4 regions of the Lysinibacillus sp. NPDC095746 genome follow, and region 1 is predicted to be linked to each of the others. Evidence: riboswitches for the same ligand, from Rfam matches in the RefSeq annotation. Region 1 holds a riboswitch; each other region holds the start of a gene.
What was found. Region 1 has a riboswitch for S-adenosylmethionine ahead of ACIQ7N_RS19410 (Na+/H+ antiporter NhaC family protein). Riboswitches for the same ligand answer to the same signal wherever they lie in the genome.
Positions count from the first base shown of each region.

Region 2: linked by a shared signal. The riboswitch ahead of ACIQ7N_RS09055 (O-acetylhomoserine aminocarboxypropyltransferase/cysteine synthase family protein) and the one ahead of ACIQ7N_RS19410 (Na+/H+ antiporter NhaC family protein) in region 1 are both predicted to bind S-adenosylmethionine.
Region 3: linked by a shared signal. The riboswitch ahead of ACIQ7N_RS10560 (MetQ/NlpA family ABC transporter substrate-binding protein) and the one ahead of ACIQ7N_RS19410 (Na+/H+ antiporter NhaC family protein) in region 1 are both predicted to bind S-adenosylmethionine.
Region 4: linked by a shared signal. The riboswitch ahead of metA (homoserine O-acetyltransferase MetA) and the one ahead of ACIQ7N_RS19410 (Na+/H+ antiporter NhaC family protein) in region 1 are both predicted to bind S-adenosylmethionine.

Region 1 is NZ_JBIWGL010000031.1:40,980-46,879, forward strand. It holds gene crcB (fluoride efflux transporter CrcB) at 501-863, shown strand; gene ACIQ7N_RS19400 (fluoride efflux transporter FluC) at 860-1,189, shown strand; gene ACIQ7N_RS19405 (hypothetical protein) at 1,220-1,567, shown strand; SAM riboswitch class I at 1,792-1,899, shown strand; gene ACIQ7N_RS19410 (Na+/H+ antiporter NhaC family protein) at 2,007-3,287, shown strand; gene ACIQ7N_RS19415 (MFS transporter) at 3,402-4,601, opposite strand; gene ACIQ7N_RS19420 (DUF3951 domain-containing protein) at 4,968-5,126, opposite strand; gene ACIQ7N_RS19425 (DUF2812 domain-containing protein) at 5,498-5,900, opposite strand, start outside.
Region 2 is NZ_JBIWGL010000009.1:100,488-106,387, forward strand. It holds gene ACIQ7N_RS09045 (DASS family sodium-coupled anion symporter) at 1-300, opposite strand, end outside; gene ACIQ7N_RS09050 (glycerol-3-phosphate acyltransferase) at 488-1,120, opposite strand; SAM riboswitch class I at 1,416-1,528, shown strand; gene ACIQ7N_RS09055 (O-acetylhomoserine aminocarboxypropyltransferase/cysteine synthase family protein) at 1,645-2,946, shown strand; gene ACIQ7N_RS09060 (hypothetical protein) at 3,293-3,679, shown strand; gene ACIQ7N_RS09065 (homoserine dehydrogenase) at 4,566-5,552, shown strand; gene ACIQ7N_RS09070 (MerR family transcriptional regulator) at 5,604-5,834, opposite strand.
Region 3 is NZ_JBIWGL010000011.1:131,221-137,120, forward strand. It holds gene ACIQ7N_RS10530 (PucR family transcriptional regulator) at 1-73, shown strand, start outside; gene ACIQ7N_RS10535 (hypothetical protein) at 211-360, opposite strand; gene ACIQ7N_RS10540 (hypothetical protein) at 566-880, opposite strand; gene ACIQ7N_RS10545 (carbon-nitrogen family hydrolase) at 930-1,724, opposite strand; gene ACIQ7N_RS10550 (PhzF family phenazine biosynthesis protein) at 1,806-2,600, opposite strand; gene ACIQ7N_RS10555 (pyridoxal phosphate-dependent aminotransferase) at 2,731-3,900, shown strand; SAM riboswitch class I at 4,077-4,181, shown strand; gene ACIQ7N_RS10560 (MetQ/NlpA family ABC transporter substrate-binding protein) at 4,268-5,101, shown strand; gene ACIQ7N_RS10565 (methionine ABC transporter ATP-binding protein) at 5,197-5,900, shown strand, end outside.
Region 4 is NZ_JBIWGL010000030.1:16,675-22,574, reverse strand. It holds gene panF (sodium/pantothenate symporter) at 1-343, shown strand, start outside; gene ACIQ7N_RS19025 (TSUP family transporter) at 1,126-1,908, opposite strand; gene ACIQ7N_RS19020 (TrmB family transcriptional regulator) at 2,033-2,815, shown strand; gene ACIQ7N_RS19015 (nucleotide excision repair endonuclease) at 2,889-3,260, opposite strand; SAM riboswitch class I at 3,456-3,566, shown strand; gene metA (homoserine O-acetyltransferase MetA) at 3,703-4,638, shown strand; gene ACIQ7N_RS19005 (GerAB/ArcD/ProY family transporter) at 4,706-5,900, opposite strand, start outside.

The DNA.
Region 1 (5,900 bases):
TTCCAGCAATTGATCGGAATAATTTTTAGATTTTCGCCTAACTTTTTAATTTATCACCTAACTTTAATTTATCGCCCATCCTCCCCAAAAAAATTAAAGAATAGTAAACACCGAGACTGTCCCCTGCTTTCCATTAAGGGTGTAAAAATGCCATTCCCTTCGCTCACGCCAACATCCATCGGTGCAAGTTGAATATAAGAGACTCGAGCGTCAAACTTAAACATCAATTATTGTTTTGAACTTTATAGTGTGCTTTTGAAGGCACCAGCTCTATTGTAATAATTATTTTTGTATTATTGTGTTTTCCGTCGACGGAGATTTCAATTGAACGATGTAATCGTATTTGAAACAATAATTTTGCTATGATATAGGGACTTTACCTGAAGTATTTTGGAACGTAAAACGGTGATCTTTTTGAATCTAACTGGTAGAAATATATCTAAAATAGTGTGCACATGATACACTTTTCAATATAGACATTTTAGTAAGGGGTCTTTACTGTGAAATCATTTTTAGCTGTTGGAATTGGCGGATTTTTGGGTGCCATCTGTCGATATAGCCTTGGCCAAGCACTTTCAAATAACGGTGGTTTTCCATTTGCGACACTTTGTATGAACTTAATTGGCTGCTTTTGTTTAGCGTGGCTATTTACAATGTTTACAAAGAGAACGCCTGTTATTATAGGAATTGGTACTGGCTTTTTTGGTGCCTTTACAACCTTTTCGACATTTTCTTTAGAAACACTATTGCTTTTGCAGGATAGTAAATGGCTACAAGCCGTTCTTTATATATTAGTAAGTGTTTTTGGCGGTTTAGCTTGTGCATGGCTAGGATTTAAACTAGCAAAGGGGCGCATCGTATGATAATTATTGGTATCGGTGGACTTTTAGGTGCACTAACACGATTTTATCTAGGAAAATTGATTGTCCATACATACCCATGGGCAACATTTTTTATTAATATAACAGGGTCTTTTGCGCTTGGCTTTTTATTTGCGCTACATCTAAGTGATTGGTTTTGGCATTTAATAGGGATTGGTTTTTTAGGAGCCTATACGACTTTTTCGACATTCGGTTTTGAATGTTTGACGCTCTTGGAGCAGCAAAAATGGAGACAAGCGATTGTTTATATAAGCACTACAGTTATATTCGGCTTATTTTTCGCTACACTTGGCTTTTACCTTGTATAGCCGCATTTTTAAAAAACTAGAGGTGATTTTTTGACACAGCCATCCATTGAACAATTACAAGCGCTTGAAGCTGACATTGAACAAACACTATATAGTTTAATCGACCTAGAACTAGAAGAAAACTTTCTAGAAATGAATACACGCTTTGCACAATTACTTGCAAAGGTACAGGCGGTACAATTAATTGATTATAAGCTTGACGTCCTCGTTGACCCTCAAGCATTTGCAACAGAAACATGTACTCTACTACAAAGTTTAATAGAGGCCAAGGCTAGACCACAAAAAAGACAACGACTTCTAACACATCGTATGATTTTAAAAATATGGTTGCGTAAAAACCAACGCTTTATGACGGAATTTTTACCACAAATGTTTTAAGCGCCCTTTGCTGTCCCAGGGGCGCTTCCTTTTAAAGTTGCAATTGCTGCAACACTTCTTTTATTCCCTACAACTGTTAAATCGAGGTGCTCTAAGCATATTACGGATATTTTCCTCAAAAACTTTTCAGAATATAGCTTTAAAATAAAAATCAAATAAAAATATGTTGCAAAAATTGAATTTTTATTTTAATATTTATTATTGTGAAAAAAATAATATTTTGCTTCTTATCAAGAGAGATGGAGGGACTGGCCCGATGAAATCTCGGCAGCGGAACTTATGATTTAAGTTACTGTGCCAAATCCAGCAGGCAAAGGCTTGATAGATAAGAGGAGTGTTTTATAGATATAAGGCCTCTTCTTGTTAGTACAAGAAGAGGCCTTTTTTTCGTAAAAAGAATGGACAAAAGACGTGTCCAATTTTATTTTTGGAGGTAGACATGAAGAAAGAGAATCCATGGGCGCTAATCCCATTTGTTGTGTTTTTGATTTTATTTATTGGCTCAGGGGTTATTACAGGTGATTTTTACGCCTTTCCTGTCATTGTAGCCATTTCCATTTCAGGCGCTGTCGCTTTAGCGATGAATCGACAAGAATCGTTTGCGCAAAAGGTTGATATTTTTTGCAAAGGCGCAGGAAATTTAAATGTCATGCTAATGGTTGTTATTTTTCTTTTGGCTGGGGCCTTTTCATCGGTAGCAAAAGGCATGGGGGCAGTGGATTCCACTGTAAACTTTGCTTTATCGGTCGTTCCGCCAAATCTGCTTGTTGTAGGCTTATTCATCATTGCCTGCTTTATCTCCCTATCAATGGGGACATCAGTGGGAACGATTGTTGCGCTAGCGCCCATTGGAGTTGGCATAAGCGAGCATATCGAGCTTTCCATGGCTTTAGTAATGGCAGCGATTGTTGGTGGTTCGATGTTTGGCGATAATTTATCTTTTATTTCAGATACAACCATTACTGCCGTTCGTTCACAAGGTGCACAAATGAAGGATAAATTTAAGGTAAATTTTTGGATTGTCTTGCCGGCAGCTATTGTAACGAGTCTTATTTTAGGGTTCATTACAATGGGTGAAACTGCGCAAGTGGAGCATTTAAGCTATAATTGGGTAAAAATTGTTCCCTATATTTTGGTCATTATTTTAGCGTTAGCTGGAATGAATGTTTTCCTTGTTCTAGCATCTGGGATTGTTCTTGCCGGGGCTGTTGGCTTAGCGGATGGCAGCTATCATTTAATGAGCCTTTTTCAAAAGATCGGCGAAGGAATGGCAGGCATGTATGAAATGGCATTCCTTGCGATATTAATAGCTGGAATGGTGGAAGTTATAAAGTATAACGGTGGGATTGACTTTCTACTTCACCTTGCAACAAAAAGGATTAAATCGAAAAAAGGTGCTGAATTTGGTATTGCCGGTCTTGTAGGCCTAACTAATTTATCGACGGCCAATAATACGATTGCTATTTTAATTGCTGGTCCGCTTGCAAAAAATATTGCGGAACAGTATGAGATTGAGCCAAGAAAGTCCGCAAGTATATTAGATATTTTCTCCTGTACGATTCAAGGCCTCCTACCATACGGAGCCCAATTCCTGGCAGCCGCAAGTGTAGCCGGAATTTCACCAGTGAGCATGTTGCAATACTCTTTCTATCCAGTCCTTATAGGAATTTGCGGAACCATCGCTATCCTCATCGGATACCCGAAAGGAAAGAAAGCCTGAGCTTCATACTTAAAAAACATTAATTTACCACTAAATTACTCCAATTGTTTTGCAAGAAATAATCAAAACAATTGGATTTTTTATTGTGATAAGATATTACTTAAAAATTACAAATTACACTTTCTCACTAGTTATTTCGAAACGTCTATATTTGACCATAAATCCAATTCCAAGAATAGGCCCAATCGCTAATATTGTAAAAACCCACTCCCAACCAATAATCCCCTGTATAATCGGGCTTAGGTTTATTGAAAATATAGTAAGTAAGAAACCAATACACATTTGAAAAGTAAGGGCTGTACCTACATAATCAACCTCGGCTATTTCTGAAACTGCAGCTGAAAATTGGGCGGAATCAGCTATGATAGACATCCCCCAAATCATGGAGATTATTAACGTTAACCAAATATACTGCCCAAATGTAAAACCTATTACTAGCGAACAGATAGCACTAATAAACATAGAAATAATCGTTAAATTGGCTCTTCCGATTTTATCCGAGATTAGTCCCCCTATCACACAACCAATCCCTCCAGCAATTCCTATTGAAATAAAGGAGGATAATGCAATAAACCAATGAGGAATTTCTGGTGAATAAGTTAAGAAACTAGCTGTCAAAAAAGCTGGAAGCCATGTCCACATCGCATACAATTCCCACATATGCCCGAAATAACCGTAGTTCGCAAGCATTACTGGTTTATTCAAAATAACTTTTTTTATTAACTTGAAGGAGAAAGGCGATTTATTAGGTACAATTGGGGCATCTTCTAAAATATAAGTTATTATTATAGCCGATAATAAAGCCAATCCTGAAGTACTAATTATCACGAGTTTCCAATTTAACGAAGAGAAAAACATAACTACAAAATGTGGTAATGATGATCCTAATGTTAATGCAGCTATTAAGACTCCGATTGCAAACCCACGTTTTTGTGGAAACCATTGTGATAAAATTTTTACTGCTATTGGATAAACACCTGCAAGAGTTATACCCGTTAAAATTCTAAGTAGAATACCTAAAAAAGCGTAATGGACTAGAATTAGTAAGACATTTAATATTGCGCCTAGAAAAACTGAAATCGCAAAAATCTTTCGGCAATTAAAGCGGTCCGCAACCCCAAAATAGGAACTAAACAATGATCCTATTACAAAGCCAATAGGAATAGCAGCCGAAAGCCAAGCTTCTGAATTGGAGCTAAGGTTCCAAATTTCAATTAATTCGGGTGCAATCACTGATGCACTAAACCATAAGCTTAATGCACATAATTCTGATAATCCAATCCATACCAATGCTCTCCAAGAACCTTGAATCATATTATCCCCCCAAAAATAAATCCGAATCTGCTGCGAGTTCACATAAAGTAACTGTTTTAATTAGTCACGAGCGAAGTTAAGTATCAGGGTAAAGTTCTGATATACGCAAAGCGAAAAGAGTTAACCTTCCAAAAAACAAAATCATTCTTTGATCTATAAAAAAAGGTAGATTGTCAAAACTATTGACTATCCCTTGAATAAATAATACCAAATACAGGATAAAATTCCTTCATAAATCTTATTATCGATAAAAGAAAAAAATCTACTATTATCTCATATTGAAATAATAGTAGATTCTCATATTTTATACTATTAGTTATTTAAAGCCTGCACCTCTACTGTTTGATGTTAGTAACCACCACTTACTTAATTGTCATGTTTACCTCTACCATCCATAGCATTATCAAATGGTGTATACGTCATAGTAGGTACTTTCTTTTTCACAAAAACGCGATATATTGCCCGAACCAAAATGCTTGAAAAAATCAGACTTACAATAAGCGCTATGCTATTCCCAATATTCATGCCATCATCCTATCCTTTCGTTATGGTTTTTCTACTTTGCAAGTGTACTACCAATTAATGTAGGCAACTGTACGATTATATTGTCATCAAATATTGGACATGCCCAGATTGTAAACATAATGATCTTAAATTTTAAATGTAATTAAATATCTATATTCTAATGGTCTACATATTATACTTCGACATTAAGTAAATTTTCCCTGTCGTTTAGTGTTCGTAGCACTATGATCTCGCGCATAAAACATCCTGTTGGACCAAGCGGCCATCGAACACCCTAGTTGTAACGGTAATCCCTCCATTTTGTATTTCATTGACATACTAATTTTCAAACAACATGAAAAAACAGCTGATAAGCTTCAGCTGTTCGTTCTTTATATATGCTTGGATTTTAAGCGTAGGTTTTTCCACATATGATAGTAAACTCCACCAGAAGTCATTACTGCTGGAACAGTAAAAATAAAGGAATATATAAATCCTTGGTCTGCAATGTGTTGAATTGTTCCAATAGTAAATGTCATAATTACCCACAAAACCATCGTTATAGTAAGAGCAATAGATGCTGCTAGGTTTACAGGCTTTGCAAGACGTGCTAATTTATCAATAGAAGACTCAGCGTCACTATAAATGGGTGTAGTTTCTGGTGCTGCCTTAAAAATATGCATATCAGTACTAGAACAAACATGTGTCCAGCCACCATAAGCAAATAACTCAAAATACTCCTCTTCTTCACTCTTCGATAATTTACGATAATCAATACTAAAAATGACGTCTTGT
Region 2 (5,900 bases), on a different contig from region 1:
TAATGCTAATTTTAATGCATCCGAAGTGCCTAGCTCTCTCGTTGAATCTTCCATTGATGGAGCTAACCCTAATAAGATTGTAACGAGAGCAATAATCATAGCAGAGCTAACGGGATAGGATACTGCTTCTGTAACCCAAAGGATGACCGCAAAAGCTAAAATAGCCAAAGCGCGTTGTCCGGCTATAGGTAAATCGCCGTTGTTAGGTAAAAAAGTGATGATGATTAATGAAGCGAAGGCTAATCCAATCCAGAGTGGTTTCAAATTACGTTTTGGTTTTGCTTGTTCAGAAGTAGACATACTTTTTCATCCTTTCTTAAACATGACTATAATTTTCACATCGGCTAGTAAAATGCTTTATGAAGAAAGTTAATTTGTCTATTTATTGTAAAAAAACTAGTATGTGAAATACCCTCTATATATAGCGATAATGGGAAGTTGCGAGAAAATTAATGGTCATAGAAAAGACAAAAATATCCAAAAGATATTATTTTTTCTTTTTGAATGCTGAAGTCACTTTAGGCTCAGTTCCTAGCAGCAAGCGCTTAATATTTTCGATATGCAAAATGATGGCTATACCAAAAAGTAATAGGGCTATAATCGTTGGGACTGTTCCAGGAATCCATAAATATGTGGCTATACAGAAAACGAGATAAAACTCAAGTACACCGACAATTAAATAGTTCGTTACGAAAGATAACATAACAAATAAAATGAGTGCAAATAAGCCAATTGTCCAATCAATTGCAAGTAATATCCCAATGATTGAAGCAGTTCCTTTACCGCCATTGAAGCCCATATAAAATGGGAAATTATGACCTAGAATGACACCAGCAGCTGCAATATAAGTAAAGAGCCAAACTTGTATTTCTGTTAATTGTGTTATATCTGCTAAATAGGCATGTGCACAGATTATAGCCGCAACGCCTTTGCCGATATCGATCAGTGCAACTAATATGCCGTATTTCCAGCCGAGGGAAAGTGTTGCGTTAGAGGCACCTGCATTGCCATGACCAGTCTTTTTTAAATCTACCCCAGATAAAAACTGAGCAACTTTAGAGCCGTGAATACAGCCAATCAAATAACCAACAAGAAGAAAAATAATAACGGCTTTTATCATAAAAATTCTCCTTTCAAAATAAAATAGGCTCGTCACTAAAAGTTAGGAATGACGTTTGGTATAACAAATGCCCTAAAGTTGATTGGAGTGAGACTGGGCGCCCCTAGGAGAGCACATAGTCGGAACTGTAATCAACCCCACATTTTGTGATAAAAACTATAAATATCAAAATAGTGTATGCGTTCGTATTACGTAAAAAAGCAGACGGAAGTTTCAGAAAAAATAAAATTTTAGTATTGACAGTGAAAAAGTCTATGTTTATACTGTGTAACAACGATGGAAATTGAATCTCATACTCTTATCAAGAGCGGCGGAGGGATAGGCCCTATGATGCCCGGCAACCAGTAAGTGATGAACTTGCTAAGGTGCTAATTCCTACAGATTCTTATTGGATCTGGCAGATAAGGGGAGGAAAACTTGCAACCGCAACCCTCTTCTTAGCTGAAGAGGGTTTTTGTTTTCTACTAAAAAATCCTCCTCATCTCCGGTACCATCGTAAAAAAATAACCATTTGGAGGTATACAATGACAAAATTTAAACCAGAAACATTGCTGTTACACGGTGGCCAAGAGCCAGACCCGGTAACAGGATCACGAACAGTACCGATATATCGCTCAACGGCTTTCGTTTTTAAAGACACTGCTCATGCGCAACGTCTTTTTGCCTTAGAGGAAGCGGGCAATATTTACACACGAATTACAAACCCAACTGTAGATGTTTTTGAAAAACGCGTCGCTTTATTAGAAGGCGGTACAGCAGCAGTAGCACTTTCATCTGGTGCAGCAGCTATCGCATTTTCCATTTTAAATCTTGCAGGGGCAGGCGATGAAATCGTTGCAGGTAGCTCTTTATACGGAGGTACTTATAATTTATTCGCCAACACACTACCAAACTACGGTATTAAAACGATTTTTGTAGACGAAACAAATCCAGAAAATTTCCGAGCAGCTATTACTGATAAAACAAAGGCCGTGTTCGCTGAAATTTACGGTAACCCAAGTTTAAAGGTACTAGATATTGAAGCAGTAGCAAATATAGCACATGAAAACGGCTTGCCATTAATTATTGATAGCACATTTGCTTCACCATATGGCTCTACACCAATTGACTACGGTGCGGATATTGTTGTTCATTCCGCAACAAAATGGATTGGTGGCCACGGAACAACTTTAGGTGGTGTTGTAGTAGATGCAGGGAAGTTTGACTGGACTCGTGGCCGTTTCCCAGGTTTTACTGAGCCAGATGCTTCTTATCATGGTTTACGTTATGGTATTGACACAGCAGAGGCAGCATTCGCCACAAAATTGCGTGTGCAATTACTACGCGACTTTGGTCCAACATTAAGTGCAGATGCAGCATTTAATTTATTACAAGGTTTAGAAACGCTTCATTTGCGTATTCCTAAACACAACGAAAATGCATTAGCGGTAGCTGAATATTTACGAAACCACCCATCTGTGGAATATGTAAATTACAATGGCTTAGAAGATTTCCCTACCCATGATTTAGCTAAAAAATATTTAAAAAATGGCTTCGGTTCAGTGCTTACATTTGGTATTAAAGGTGGACGTGAAGCAGGGCGTAAATTAATAGATAGTGTGAAATTATTCTCGCACGTAGCAAATGTAGGGGATGCAAAATCATTAATTATTCATCCAGCATCTACTACACATCAGCAACTATCTGCTGAAGAGCTAATCCAAACTGGCGTAACCGAGTCGCTCATTCGCTTATCCATCGGTTTAGAGGCAGTAGAGGACATCATTGAAGATTTAGAACAAGCTATTGAACAAGTAACAGCCTCACAACAAAAAGTAGAAGCTTAATAAAAAGGACTTTGTTGTAGTGTTGACGTATTTTCTCATTCGATAGGCCTCATTTGGTCATGCGTCAAAGGTTGCTACATCATCCGCTCGCCTCATTTGGTGAAGAAGCTGGAAATTTAATACCTAGTAACTTGATAAGTATTATTGACTTTCTTAAATCCTTGTTTTATACTAGGAAATAAGAAAAGTGTTCGAAGGGCTACCAACCTAGAACCAATGTTTTCAATTAATGCTTAAACTAATTTAGTTTCATAAGTGCTCCCCCACTTTTGAATAGATGAAGAGGAGTAGTTACTCAGCCAGTAGCTACTATTGCTACAAAACTGATGATAAAGGAGTGTTTTAAATGGGAAATGTGTATAGTGCGCAAAACATTGCATCTTATCTTATTTATGAATTAAATGAAGGTCATGTGTTTGTGAACAACATGTCCATTCAAAACATACTTGCGTCAGTTGAACGTAAATGGCAAGAGAACTTTGGACATTCTGCTTTTAATGAAATGGTTTATGTCAAAGAGGAAGGCTATACAGTAAAAGAAGTTTTCGAAGCTTATGAAAGCTATGGAGCAAATCATATTCCTCTTCCTGCGACAGAGTATTATTTAAAATACGGTACATTCCAATTAGTTGAACGTACGTATGCAATACCAAATTTTACGCGGGAGGAAATAGGATTAGTTCAACAAGCTTTAACACAATATCGTTATAAATTGCTAGCCAACGCTAGTTAATTATCCCTCATATTTTTAGCTCATTCTCTGCTGCTACAGGGAATGAGCTTTTTAAATTAGACTTATGAAAATATACAGAAAAAATTTTTATTAATATATTCAAAAGAACAATTTTTATGAATGTCTTTACATACATATATAATAGAAGAAAGGCATTTGTTTTTTTAACTTCTTTCAACAAATATATTTGTAACGGAAGCGCTGTTACAAAAGTCTCTCACATTTATAGTTGGTGAGATTAATGCGTAGTTAAGTTTCTTTTCAGTAGGTTTGCAAACATCTGAACCTGTCGCTACGCTTTTGGTACAAAAGACATTTGCTGAACTAAAGGACGCCATGTCCTGTGGCAATTTATCTATGCGAAAGCGACAGCAACAACAACAACGACTGAGTGAACATCATATTGGTCTAAAGCCTCTGGCGGATGTCATGGAATCGGCTTTGTACCAGCATAAAGCCGGTTCCGGACGCAATTGCCGAGGCATAATTGATAAAGAACAGTCAATAATTGTTCCATCATTATAGTTCAAGTGAAAAATCATATAATAAAAGGGATGAAAACGATTTCTTTTGCACGTCTACAGAAAACAAATGTCCATCCTAGAAAGATTTTTCTTGTGCAATGTAAGTATTTACGTTACAATTTTCTTTAAGTTGAATTTTGAATTATTTGAATTTGTGTGTGTTTCAAAGGTTTTTTATTTTCGTTCAGAGTAGCGAAGGTTAGATGACTTAACCTAAATATCTGTTTGAAAACGAAGTGTTAGAAACACGGCAAATTGACCTGCTTTATAAAGTCGGCGCACAATTCAAAATATGTACGAATTAAGCTGAGACGAAATAAATTTAATGAAACTGCGGAATGTAAGTTGGAGGGAATACAACAATGGCAACTATAAAGGCAGCTATATTAGGATTTGGAACGGTAGGTCAAGGAATTTACCATATATTAAACGACAAGCGTGAAGAGCTTAAAAATAAATTAGGAATTGAGCTAGAAGTAGCAAAAATTTTAGTTACTGATACTAGCCGTGAACGTGTACCAGGCACAGCGCATTTAATGACAACTAGTATGGATGAAGTATTAGCTGAACCAGGTATGCAGGTTGTTTTTGAGGCGATTGTCAATGAGGAGCCAGCATTTACTTATTTAAAGCGCGCTGTTGAACATAAATGTCATGTCATCACCGCTAATAAAGTAATGTTTGCAAAACGAGGCTTGGAGCTACAGGATCTTGCAAAAGCAAACGGTGTTTTTGTAGGCTTTGAGGCAACGACTGCTGGCGGTGTACCAGTTATTAAAACGATGAAAAACATTTTGCTTGTCAATGATGTTAGTCGTATTCAGGGTGTTTTAAATGGGACATCCAACTATATTTTAACGAAAATGCGTTCACAAGGCTGGTCGTTCGAAACTGCATTAAAAGAAGCGCAAAATTTAGGCTATGCAGAGGCAGATCCATATAATGATATTTCAGGACAGGATGCCTTTAAAAAATTAATGATTTTAAGTGCTTTGGCATTTGGAGAACAACCAGACTGGGCTGACGTCGAAGTAGTAGGTATTGATAGTATTTCGGCGGAGCAAGTAAAAGAAGCATGTGAAAAAGGCTTGCGTTACCGCCACGTTGCTGAGGTTGAGAAACTAGCAGATGGTAAAGTGGTCGCAAAGGTTGGCCCGCAATTAGTTGATAAAGAACATCCACTTTATCCAGTTGATGATGTCAATAATGCTGTGGCATTAGATACTAATTATATTGGCACATTGACGCTAGTTGGACCTGGGGCAGGTATGTATCCAACAGCTAGTGTAATGGTTGAGGATTATGCGGAAATTATCGGTAAGCGAGCTGGATTTGTCGTAACAATATAATAGATGCCTATCATTCAACAATGTTCTACTTGTTTGAATGATAGGCATTTTTTAATCCTCATCTTTAACATCGATATCCTCTGGAATAGGTGTATTCCGCCAAATTTCTATTTCCTCTTTAATGCGATCTAACTGCTCAAAATAAGTGCTAAATTGCCCGCTATTAATTAGTATTTGGTCACCGTCGTATACTGAACGAATACGGCCCTCGTAAACTAGGCGAAGAACTTGATCCTCTGGCATACTAAGTTCGATGGCTGTTTCTTCAATTGTTTTATACATAAATTTCGCTCCTTTTATTGTTTTTATTATAACCTCCCTTTAATAGAAAGCCTACTATGGGTTAAT
Region 3 (5,900 bases), on a different contig from region 1:
CATGAAGGGCCATAATCGAATTACACTTGAATTTATGTTGCTTGCCAATTCTTTAATAGAGGAGAACAGTTAATTTCTTAGTTGTTGATTGGGGTAGTGGCGTTGTTCGCTGGGGTAGCGGTGATATTCATGGATTTAGCGGCGTTGCTCGTGGGCTTAGCGCGATATTCATTGGGTTAGCGGCGGTGTTTGTATGGGTAGTGCCGATGTTCATCGGGTTAGAATCGCGAACATCGCTGATAGAACCACGAACATCGCTGATAGAATCGCAAACATCGCTGATAGAACCGCGAACATCGCTGATAGAATCGCAAACATCGCTGATAGAACCGCGAACATCGCTGATAGAATCGCAAACATCGCTGATAGAATCGCGAAAAAGATTGTTAGCAGCTAAACTTTATGGTTTAGCGGCGTTCTTTGCTTGGTTAGCAGCGTAATTCTATGGTTTAGCGGCGTTCTTTGTGTGGTTGGCGCGAAACTCAAAGTTTTAGCGGCGAATTCCAACTTAAGATGTAAAATTTAGGAAAACTTAAATCAAGGTTGAAAAACTTTGTATAGAATTTTACACAATATTAAGGACTTGACAGTTAGCGGCGTTGTTCGCATGGGTAGTGCCGATATTCATCGGGTTAGTGGCGTTGTTCATTGGGTTAGCGGCATTGCTCGCAGACTTATCACCGATGTTCTTCTGCTTATCAGCGATTGTCTCCTCCTTATCAGCGATTTTCATCCGCTTATCAGCGATTTTCTCCTCCTTATCAGCGATTTTCATCTGCTTATCAGCGATGTTCACCTGTTTATCAGCGATTTTCCCCTCCTTATCAGCGTTTTTCATCTGTTTATCAGCGATTTCCTCCCCCTTATCAGAGATGTTCATCGGTTAGCACGCTCAACATTGCTTGCCCTTTTGAGCGTGCTAGCAGATTTTAGTTTTCGGTAACTACTCCGTTGTATAATCCAGGTCTGCGGTCGTCATAAACAGGAATTCGGCCTCTTACTTCATCGACAATTGAAAAGTCCACGTCGATGACAGCTACTTCTTCGTCCTCTGCACCAACCCATAGCACCTCGCCCCACGGTTGAATGATCATTGATTGACCATTAAAGTTCTCTACCTTTCTAGAAATACGATTAACAGCGATCACAAAGCATTGATTTTCAATGGCACGTGCTTGCAGTAATGTTTTCCAATGATCGATACGTGGTGTCGGCCATTGTGCCGGCACGAACAATACTTTTGCCCCCGCTAAGGCGTGAGCGCGTAGCCATTCAGGGAAACGAATATCATAGCAAATCACGCCTGCAGCCTCGATATCTCCAAGGGCAAAGCGATTCATTTCATCCCCAGCTTCTAAATATAAATGCTCGTCCATCAAACGGAAAAGATGTGCCTTGTTATATTCGCCTACTAACACACCATTTTTATCAAACGTATACATCGTGTTGTAAAATTTATCGCTCTTCTTCGTTGAAACCGAGCCACCAACAATATGTACGCCAAGCTCTTTCGCTAGGTTTGATAAAAATGCTTTCGAACGCTCTCCATCCACATCTGCAAGCTCTGATAATTTTTCAAGAGCATAGCCTGAATTCCACATTTCTGGTAGCACAATAATTTCTGCACCTTGTTTTGCCGCTTCACGAATTTTGTCCTCAGCGCGAGCAAAATTTTCTTCTACTTTGCCAAAGCCTACGTTTAATTGAATACAACCAATTTTCATTGCTATTCCTCCTCTAGATAGTACTGTTCTGTATTTATACTACAATAAATCAACCTGACTTCCATGGTTTAAGCTCCATATTTAGATTATTATTTCACCACTTAATACTTGAACTGCAGAACCCGCAATAGCAACATCTTTTATTTTTGGTGTAACGTACAATAAGCCACCTCGTTTTGAAAGCTGTTTACTCACAATGTTTTCTTTTAATAATTTTGCACACCAGTAAGGCCCTAGCGCACCATGAGTGGAACCATTTACATGGTCTTCATCGATGCCTTGTGCTGGAGAAAAGAATCTTGAGACAATATCAATCCCCTCATCTTTAGAACGACTTGTAATACAAACACCACGTACCGGGAACTGTTTCATCGCTTGAAAATCAGCTTTGAAATCTGCAATATACTCTTCGTGACTTAACTCCACTATATAATCCAATTCTGTTTTCCCTACATATGTTGGCTTCACACCTAGCCATTCTTCAAGCCCCAAAGGACATTCAATCTCTTCTAACTGATACTTTTGAATTGTTATTTCAACTAATTCATTGAACCAATTTGCTTGTAAAGGGCCACTTACAGTCTGGAATATAATCGAAGAATTGATAGGTACAATCCCTTGTTTCCAAAGTAAAAAAGCGCTAGCGATTGTTCCGTGTCCACAAATCGGTATTTCCTTTGCAGGCGTAAACCATCTAAGAAAAAAATGATTATCCTTCCTTTGAACAAAAGCTGTTGTTGGTACCGGGATCTCTTGAGCAATTTTTTGCATGGTCGACTCAGGTATCGTTGAATCAAGTAAACATACTGCTGCGGGATTTCCCTTGTAAAGCTCTGTAGTAAAAGCATTGACGATAAAATACGAGACTTTGTTCAATTTTCCCACCTCATTTGCGTCACTTTTGATTTTTAGTTATCTGAAAATACTCTAGACAATTACTAAAAAAAGTAATATTATGTGCATCATATCTTCAATAATTATTATATTCTGAAAAAGGTGGACGTGCATGGAATTCTCAAAAAAACTACAGCAACTCCCAACTCAATTTTTTGCAGCACTTGTGCAAAAAGTAAACGCTGCTCTTGCTGAAGGACGTGATGTTATCAATCTTGGTCAAGGTAATCCAGATCAACCCACTCCTTCACACATTATTAAAGCATTACAGGAGGCGGCAGAAAATCCCCAAAATCATCAATACTCTCCATTTCGCGGCATAGCAGAATTACGCCAAGCAGCAGCAAGCTTCTACAAACGTGAATACAATGTGGACATTGACCCTGATACAGAGGTTGCTATTCTCGGTGGTACGAAAATTGGTCTTGTTGAGCTACCGTTAGCTGTTTTAAACCCCGGTGACACTATGCTATTACCTGATCCTGGATATCCAGATTACTTATCTGGTGTCGTATTAGGTGATGTTAATTTTGAAGTTATGCCTCTTTTCGCAGAAAATGATTTCCTGCCAGACTATACTGCTTTATCCGATGAAGTAAAGGAAAAGGCGAAGTTACTGTACTTGAATTACCCGAATAATCCAACTGGCGGTACTGCAACATTGGAATTTTTCGAGGAAACAGTACGCTTTGCAAAAGAGCATAATATTATCGTCGCACATGATTTTGCCTACGGAGCGATTGGATTTGACGGCCATAAACCTATCAGCTTCCTGCAAGCTGATAGTGCTAAAGATGTCGGTATCGAAATGTATACATTATCCAAAACGTATAATATGGCAGGCTGGCGCATTGGTTTCGCTGTTGGTAAACCCGACATTATCGCAGCCATTAACCTTATTCAAGATCATCTATTTTGTAGTCAATTTCCTGCCGTACAACAAGCCGCGGCAGTTGCACTTACTGCTTCCCAAAGTTGTGCAGATAAGCTAAGAGCGACTTATGAGCGTCGACGAAACGTCCTGATCGAAGAAGCTCAGCGAATTGGTTGGCAAGTAACAGCACCGAGAGGCTCTTTTTTTGCATGGCTCCCTGTTCCACTAGGTTTTACGAGTGAACAATTTGCCGATATATTGCTCGACAAAGCTGATATCGCAGTAGCTGCAGGCAATGGCTTCGGTCAATATGGTGAAGGCTTTGTACGGGTTGGTTTACTTGTTAGCGAAGACCGCTTACGTGAAGCGATCAGCAGAATTGAAAAATTAAACTTATTTAACCCGTGAACATTTCAATCAAAAACTGTTCCATTAGCTCAGACTTGCTATAGGGACAGTTTTTTCTCTCTCTTCTTTCGCGACTAAACATTAAAATAAAATGAAAAATTTTAAAAATTCAATTGACTTACTAAATCCTATAATTTATATTAGTTCTATCGGATTTACAAAAAAATATTATAAATCTCTTATCAAGAGTAGCTGAGGGACTGGCCCTATGAAGCTCGGCAACCTCCTTTTTTAAGGAAGGTGCTAATTCCAGCAAACAATCATTGTTTGAAAGATAAGAGAGGACAATTTTTCATGAGCCTCTCTTAATTTTTAAGAGAGTTTTTTTATTTTTATTACCGATAAAACAACTTTGGAGGTATGTTTCATGAAAAAGAAAAACAAGATTTTATTAGGTTTAGCAAGTCTTACATTAGTAGCAGCATTAGTGGGCTGTGGTACTAAAGAAAATAGTAAGGATAGTCAAAGTAAGACTATTAATGAAAATAAGATTGTAGTAGGTGTAACTTCTGGTCCACACGAACAAATTGCAGAGGCTGCAGCAAAAGTTGCCAAAGAAAATGGCTTAGAGGTAGAACTAAAAACGTTTTCTGATTATGTTTTACCAAATACATCGTTAGCCGAGGGTGATCTTGATGTAAACAGCTATCAACACGAGCCTTTCCTCGATGCATTTAACAAAGATCACAAAACAGATTTAGTGCCAGTAGGAAAAACAATTTTAACTCCTATGGGCATATACTCCGAGAAATATAAATCATTCGATGACGTTCCAGATGGTGCTACATTCGGATTACCGAATGATCCAACGAACGGGGCTCGTGCTCTATTTGTCCTTCAAGAGGCAGGCATCATTAAATTAAAAGACGGTGCAGACTTAACAGCATCTATTCGCGATGTGGAAGAAAACAAAAAGAATTTGAAATTCATTGAATTAGAGGCTGCACAAATTCCTAAACAGCTTAGTGAAGTAGATGTAGCTGCCATTAATACAAACTTCGCTCTTGATGCTGGCATTAATCCTAAAAAAGACTCCATTCTTTTAGAATCTACGGACTCTCCATATGTGAACTACATTGTGGTGCGTGCTGAAAACAAGGATGACCCAACGATCAAAAAATTTGTTGAAGCTTATCAATCTGATGAGGTGCGCAAATTTATTGAAGAAAAATTCCAAGGCTCCATAATTCCAAGCTGGTAAGTGACGATTAAGTATATCAAGAATCTGCGAGACTCCTACAGGAAAGCTAGCAGATTCTTGCTTTATCGAAGGACTTAGAAAGGAGATATCACCTTATGATTCAACTAGAAAATATAACAAAAGAATTTAAAACTAAAAATGGTATCGTCAAAGCAGTAGATGGTATTAACCTGCATGTCAAAAAAGGTGAAATTCATGGGGTTATCGGCTACAGTGGTGCAGGAAAGAGTACCCTTATTCGCTGTGTGAATTTATTAGAGCGTCCGACAACAGGAAAAGTATTTATCGATCATGTCGATATAACTTCCCTTTCTCTAAACGACCTTCGCAAAACTCGGCAAAAAATCGGGATGATCTTCCAGCATTTTAACCTTTTAAAAACGGCGACTGTTTACAACAATATCTCGATACCATTAAAGCTTCTTGGCTATAACGACTCTGAAGTAAAAAAACGCGTTGCAAAATATGCAGAAATTGTTGGCCTAACGGAGAAATTAGATAGCTATCCTAGCCAGCTTTCAGGTGGTCAAAAGCAACGTGTCGCTATTGCACGTGCCCTTGCCCAAGAGCCTGAGATTTTGCTTAGTGATGAAGCGACAAGTGCACTCGACCCCGAAACAACGGACGCCATTCTTGAGCTTCTCTTGAAAATTAATCGTGAGCTAGGCATCACGATTTTACTTATTACACATGAAATGAATGTTATTCAAAAAATTTGCGATGCTGTTTCCGTTCTTGAATCAGGGGCGGTTGTGGAATTTAGCTCTGCTATAGAACTATTTTCGAAGCCCCAGCATCC
Region 4 (5,900 bases), on a different contig from region 1:
TGCAAGTTTTATTGTTACGACAGTGATTGGTTTAGCCGTCGTCGTTTTTGCACTAAATCCACCAGATTTATTAGTATGGCTAAATTTATTCGCTTTTGGCGGACTTGAGGCAGTCTTTATTTGGACCGTCGTATTAGGACTATATTGGAAAAAAGCCAATAAGTATGGTGCTATTGCGTCAATGATTTCGGGTATGATCCTTTATATAATCATTGATCGTTTTTATCCTTCTGTCTTTGGTATGCACACCGTGACAATTCCAATCGTCGCTTCCTTAGTCATATTTGTTATTGTTAGCTTATTAACAAGTCATAAATTTAAAAATGAAAAGTTGTTTATTTAAATTAGAAAACGCCGTAGTAATAGAATTTCTACGGCGTTTTATATTGCAGACAATAAGTGATGGATAGAATGTCCAAAATCGTGGATAGAACATTCGAAATCGCGGATAGAATCTCTGGATTGATGGATGAAAGTTCGAAATGATGGTAAGAACCTCCGGAGCGAAGAAAGAATCAGTGAAGCGACGGATAGACCTCCGAAGAGACGGAAAGAACCACTGGAGCGACGGATAGACCCTTCAAATGATGGATAGAATCACCCAAAACGTGGATAGAACATTCGAAATCGTGGATAGAATCTCTGGATTGATGGATAGAAAGTTCAAAGTGACGGAAAGCCTCTCCGAAGAGACGGAAAGTCCCTCTGTAGCAACGGATAGACCCTCCAAATGATGGATAGAATCACCCAAAACGTGGATAGAACATTCGAAATCGTGGATAGAATCTCTGGATTGATGGATAGAAGTTCAAAGTGACGGAAAGACCCTCCCAAGTGACGGAAAGCCTCTCCGAAGAGACGGAAAGTCCCTCTGAAGCGACGGATAGACCCTCCAAATGATGGATAGAATCACCCAAAACGTGGATAGAACATTCGAAATCGTGGATAGAATCTCTGGATTGATGGATAGAAAGTTCAAAGAGACGGAAAGTCCCTCTGAAGCGACGGAAAGCCTCTACTGAGCGAAGGATAGGACCCAAAAATCCCCTCCGAAATGACAAAAAGCCTCCCAAAATTAAAGAAACAGAACGCCAAAATTTATCGACAAGCTAAGACACCGTAGAGCTAGATATCTACGGCGTTTTTTATGTAATCATAAGCATTTTTAGTTAACAAAGTAATCGTTACAATAATAAATAATACGCGGACAAAGCTGCTACCTTTTTTAATCGCCATACGTGATCCTACAAATGCACCGGCAATTTGAGCGATACCCATTAGTAAACCATAAGCATAATGAATCTGACCTAAGTAGGCGAACATTAAAAGGCCGGCAAAATTACTTGCTAAGTTTAAAAATTTCGCGTTTCCTGCTGCCTTTAAGAAATCGAAGCCGACTAATAAAAAGCTGAAGATTAAAAATGAGCCAGTTCCTGGACCAAGAAACCCATCATAAAACCCAATTGTAAATAACAACAGCATGAATAGGACTAAGTGCGTAAACTTTAAATTTTTGACTGCAGCTACTGAACCCCAATCTTTTTTAAAGATTGTATAGACGGCAACAGCAGCAAGCATTATGAGCATAAGTGGTTTTAGTAATTCGGGATTAATCAAATGAACGGTCCATGCACCAAAAAGTGATCCCACAAAGGCTAGGGGAAAGTATTTAATAACCGAACGAATTTCTAGCTGACCAGATCGATAAAAAGAAATGGTTGATGTTAAAGAACCCATGGTGCCGGCAAGTTTATTAGTGGCTACTGCCGCTGCTGGATTTAAACCAGCAAACATAAGGGCAGGTAACGCAATTAAGCCTCCACCTCCAACAACTGCATCCACAAAGGCGGCTAAAAATCCAAAAGATATTAATAATATGACTACATTTACATCTACTTCAAATAGCATGTTTACACCTCTTTTGATAGTTACTACTGAAATAGTAACTAAATTTCACTTTGCTGTAAAGAATTATTTTTTATTGGCTTATCTTCATAGCCTTAACTTATAATAAAGGAAATGGAGGGATCGAATGGTTGAATTAATCGCGCAATTAAAAGAACTAGGATTCACAGAATATGAAGCGAAGGCCTATATTGCACTCGTACAAAATAGTCATGTTAGTGCCTATCAAGTAAGTAAAAACTCCGGTATCCCTCGTGCAAGAATATACGACATACTTGATGTACTTGTTGAAAAAGGGTTAGTACTGAAAGAAGAAACGGCAGATCAAACGATATACTCTTCCATTCCTGTCGCTGTGTTTTTACAGCAAATTCAGCAACGTTGGCAATCGAATTTCACATCGATTAGTGATCAATTAGAAAAATTAGAAGTAAAAGAGCAGGAAGCGGAGCATAAAGTTGTCACGATAAAAGGAAAAGAGGCAATCGTCAATTATTGTCAGTCATTATTAAAAAAAGCGGAGAAAAAAGTCATATTATCGATGTGGGAAGATATGTATGGGGAATTACGAGAAGCTATACAAGAGGTCGCACAGCATATTCCGATTCATGGTATTACATTGAATGTGGATGAAAATGTTTCACCCTTAGATCAGCATCGTACTACACAATATACGAGAAAAACTTCTACGCCACATTGGTTTATTTTGTCTGTAGATGGTCAAGAGATGATTTATGGTCACTCTCCGGCAAAACACGAAACGGCTTTTATTACCAATGATCCTGTTCATATTTATTTATTAGAGGATTATATCTGGCATGACGTGCTTATTAATCGCCTTTTAAAGCGCGATGATACGGAGCTTGAGGAATGGATTACGAAAGAACGTAAAGCATTTTTCTTAGAATGAAAGTATTGAAAAAGAATCTGCAAGCCGTCATGTACATTACATAAGGCGAGCAGATTCTTTTTTTCGTTAATTATTAATAAAATACTTTATCGACATTGTATTTAGCGCGGAATGAATTGATCGCGTACGTTTCATAAATTTCACGTTCCATTGGATCTTCCACTTCATACACTTCAATTTTGAAAACTTCATCACGATGATTTTTCATCGGTGACACATTGTCCTCAAAATGCTTTTTAATACGTTGACGAATTTTACGTGCTTTCCCTACAAATAAAAGTTCGTTCTCTTCATTGTAGAATAAGAAAATACCACCCTTTTCACGAGTGATTTTATGGAAGTCGATAAAACCATGGTATGGTGTGATTGGTACATCTCCTGGCTTTAAATCTTGTTCGCGTTGGCGAATTACTACATCTGGTTTTGGAAAATCAATTTTAATCAAACTATTCACGTTCCTCTCTGTTACTAAAGGTATATGTTAACATAAGTACAGCATGTTTACCATCAAATAATGAATGTAAACATTCAAGTTTAGTGTTAAACAAATGACATCATGACATGCATGATTAATAACAAAATATTCTATGTATTATTGATATTCTTAATTGTTCATGTTACAATTCTTTTTAATTAAATAATCTTATCATGAGAAGTTGAGGGATTTGGCCCGATGACGCTTCAGCAACCTCTAACGAAAGTTAGAAAGGTGCTAATTCCAGCAAAGGATTTATCCTTTGAGAGATAAGAGTGGACGTGGAAAAATCCTTCTCATTCTATCTCTTATGGAATGAGGGGGATTTTTTAATTTCATCGTTTGATATTGAGCTTTGCGCAGGGCCCGTGCATTGATGGAACAAAAGAAATAAAAGAGAGGGGAATGCAAGATGCCAATTAATATTCCGAAAAACTTACCAGCTGGAGAACATTTACGTGAGGAAAAAATCTTCGTTATGGAAGAGGACAGAGCGAAAACTCAACAAATTCGCCCGTTAAATATATTAATTTTAAATTTAATGCCAGAAAAAGAAAAAACAGAGCTGCAATTACTTCGTTTATTGGGGAATACACCGTTACAAGTGAATATTACATTTTTAAATACAGCTACGCATGAATCGAAAAATGTTAGTAAATCACATTTGCAGTTATTTTACACAACCTTTAATCAAATTCGTCATCGCCGCTATGACGGCATGATTATTACGGGTGCACCAGTAGAAAAAATGGCATTTGAAGAGGTAAACTACTGGCAGGAAATTTCAGAAATTATGGATTGGTCCAAGGCAAACGTAACATCGGTTTTACATATATGTTGGGGTGCACAGGCAGCGTTATACCATCATTACGGTATCGGTAAAATAGAGCTTCCTGCTAAATGCTCAGGTGTATATTCGCATGTTATCACAGATTTAACAGTGGATTTAGTACGTGGCTTTAGCGATTCATTTACGGCACCACATTCACGTTATACATCTGTTTCAATTGATGAAGTACTTAGTCATCCTGATTTACGATTACTATCTTATTCGGAAGATGCTGGTGTTTTCATTGTGCAATCTAAGGATAATAAAAATATTATGATTACTGGCCATCTTGAATATGACGCGACAACTTTAGCTGATGAGTATAGTCGTGATGTTGCGAAAGGATTAGATATTGATGTACCAGTAAATTACTTCCCACATGATAATCCAGCAAATGAACCGATTAATTCGTGGCGTGCCCATACACATTTATTATTCTCGAATTGGTTGAACTACTATGTTTACCAAGAAACACCATACGAATGGGATTTCGTTGATCAAATTGAATATCATATTTAACACTGTAGCAATTAAAAAAATGATGATCTTTTATATCTCAGGGTCATCATTTTTAACATTATGCTTTTTAATTTTCTGATGAATGTTTATCTCTATCACTGCTTGGAGCATTACCGGTATCGCTTTCATTCTGTGTTGTATTACTGCTACTATCACTTTGCGAAGGATTTTCGCTGTTACTAGCACTTTGTGTAGTAGTTTCGTTATTACTACTATTTTCATTTTGAGTAGCATTTCCGCCATTGTTGCTACTTGCACTTTGTGTAGAATTATCATTATTATCACTACTTGCATTTTGAGTAGCATTTCCACCATTGTTGCTACTTCCACTTTGAGAAGAATTTCCACCATGGTTGCTATTATTATTTTGAGTAGAGTTACCGTTATTACTACTACCTGCACTTTGAGTAGCATTTCCGCCATTACTACGACTTTCAATCTGTATACTACAATTACTTTGTGAATTATTTCCTTGATTCCCGTTAATTTTGCGAATTTTCGCGACAAGTAGTAAAACTAATGGTAATAAGATTGCGAAAAAAAAGGAAAAAATAGGCCAGATTTCTCTATTGTAAATTTCTGAATGAATGATATTAGGATGAACAATTTGTGAAAGTCCAAGGATAATCATTCCGAATGGAAAAATGAGCGGTCGATGATTGTTAATTTTACATATTTGCGCGATGCCGATGACCCCAGCATAAAAAAACATAAAAGTTTTAATATAAATTGATATTATCCACATGGTTGCCATAATAACTTCAATACGCTGCAAAAAATTCCCGATTGAAATTCTTTGGGCTAATGAATAGCTAGGAAATGTCCTAGAAGCTGTATTTGCCGGACCTAGGACAAGGATAGCCAGTGTGATGATTGCAATTAAGACAATCCCCCCAAGAATTGTCCCAATGTAAAAAGCTTTTTGTGCTGATTCATGGACGTTAACAGAAGAAGGAAAAATCATTAATAATATGACAAGTGGGAATGAAAAAATACCCATTAATCGAATAATACTAAAGAATAATGATTTTGTTGGTGCTTCCATTATTGGCTGTAGATTTTCCATATGGACGGATGGTGAAATACAAACTACAAATAAAATAAAAATTAAAATAAACATTGCGAATAGTATTTCTGTAGAACGGGCAAAAACTTCAATCCCTAGAAATGCTGCATAAATAATGATAATACTGAACAGAAATGCAAAGGCCATTGTAGGTGTTTCTGGCATTATTTCAGTTTTCATGAAAATGCCAATGAAA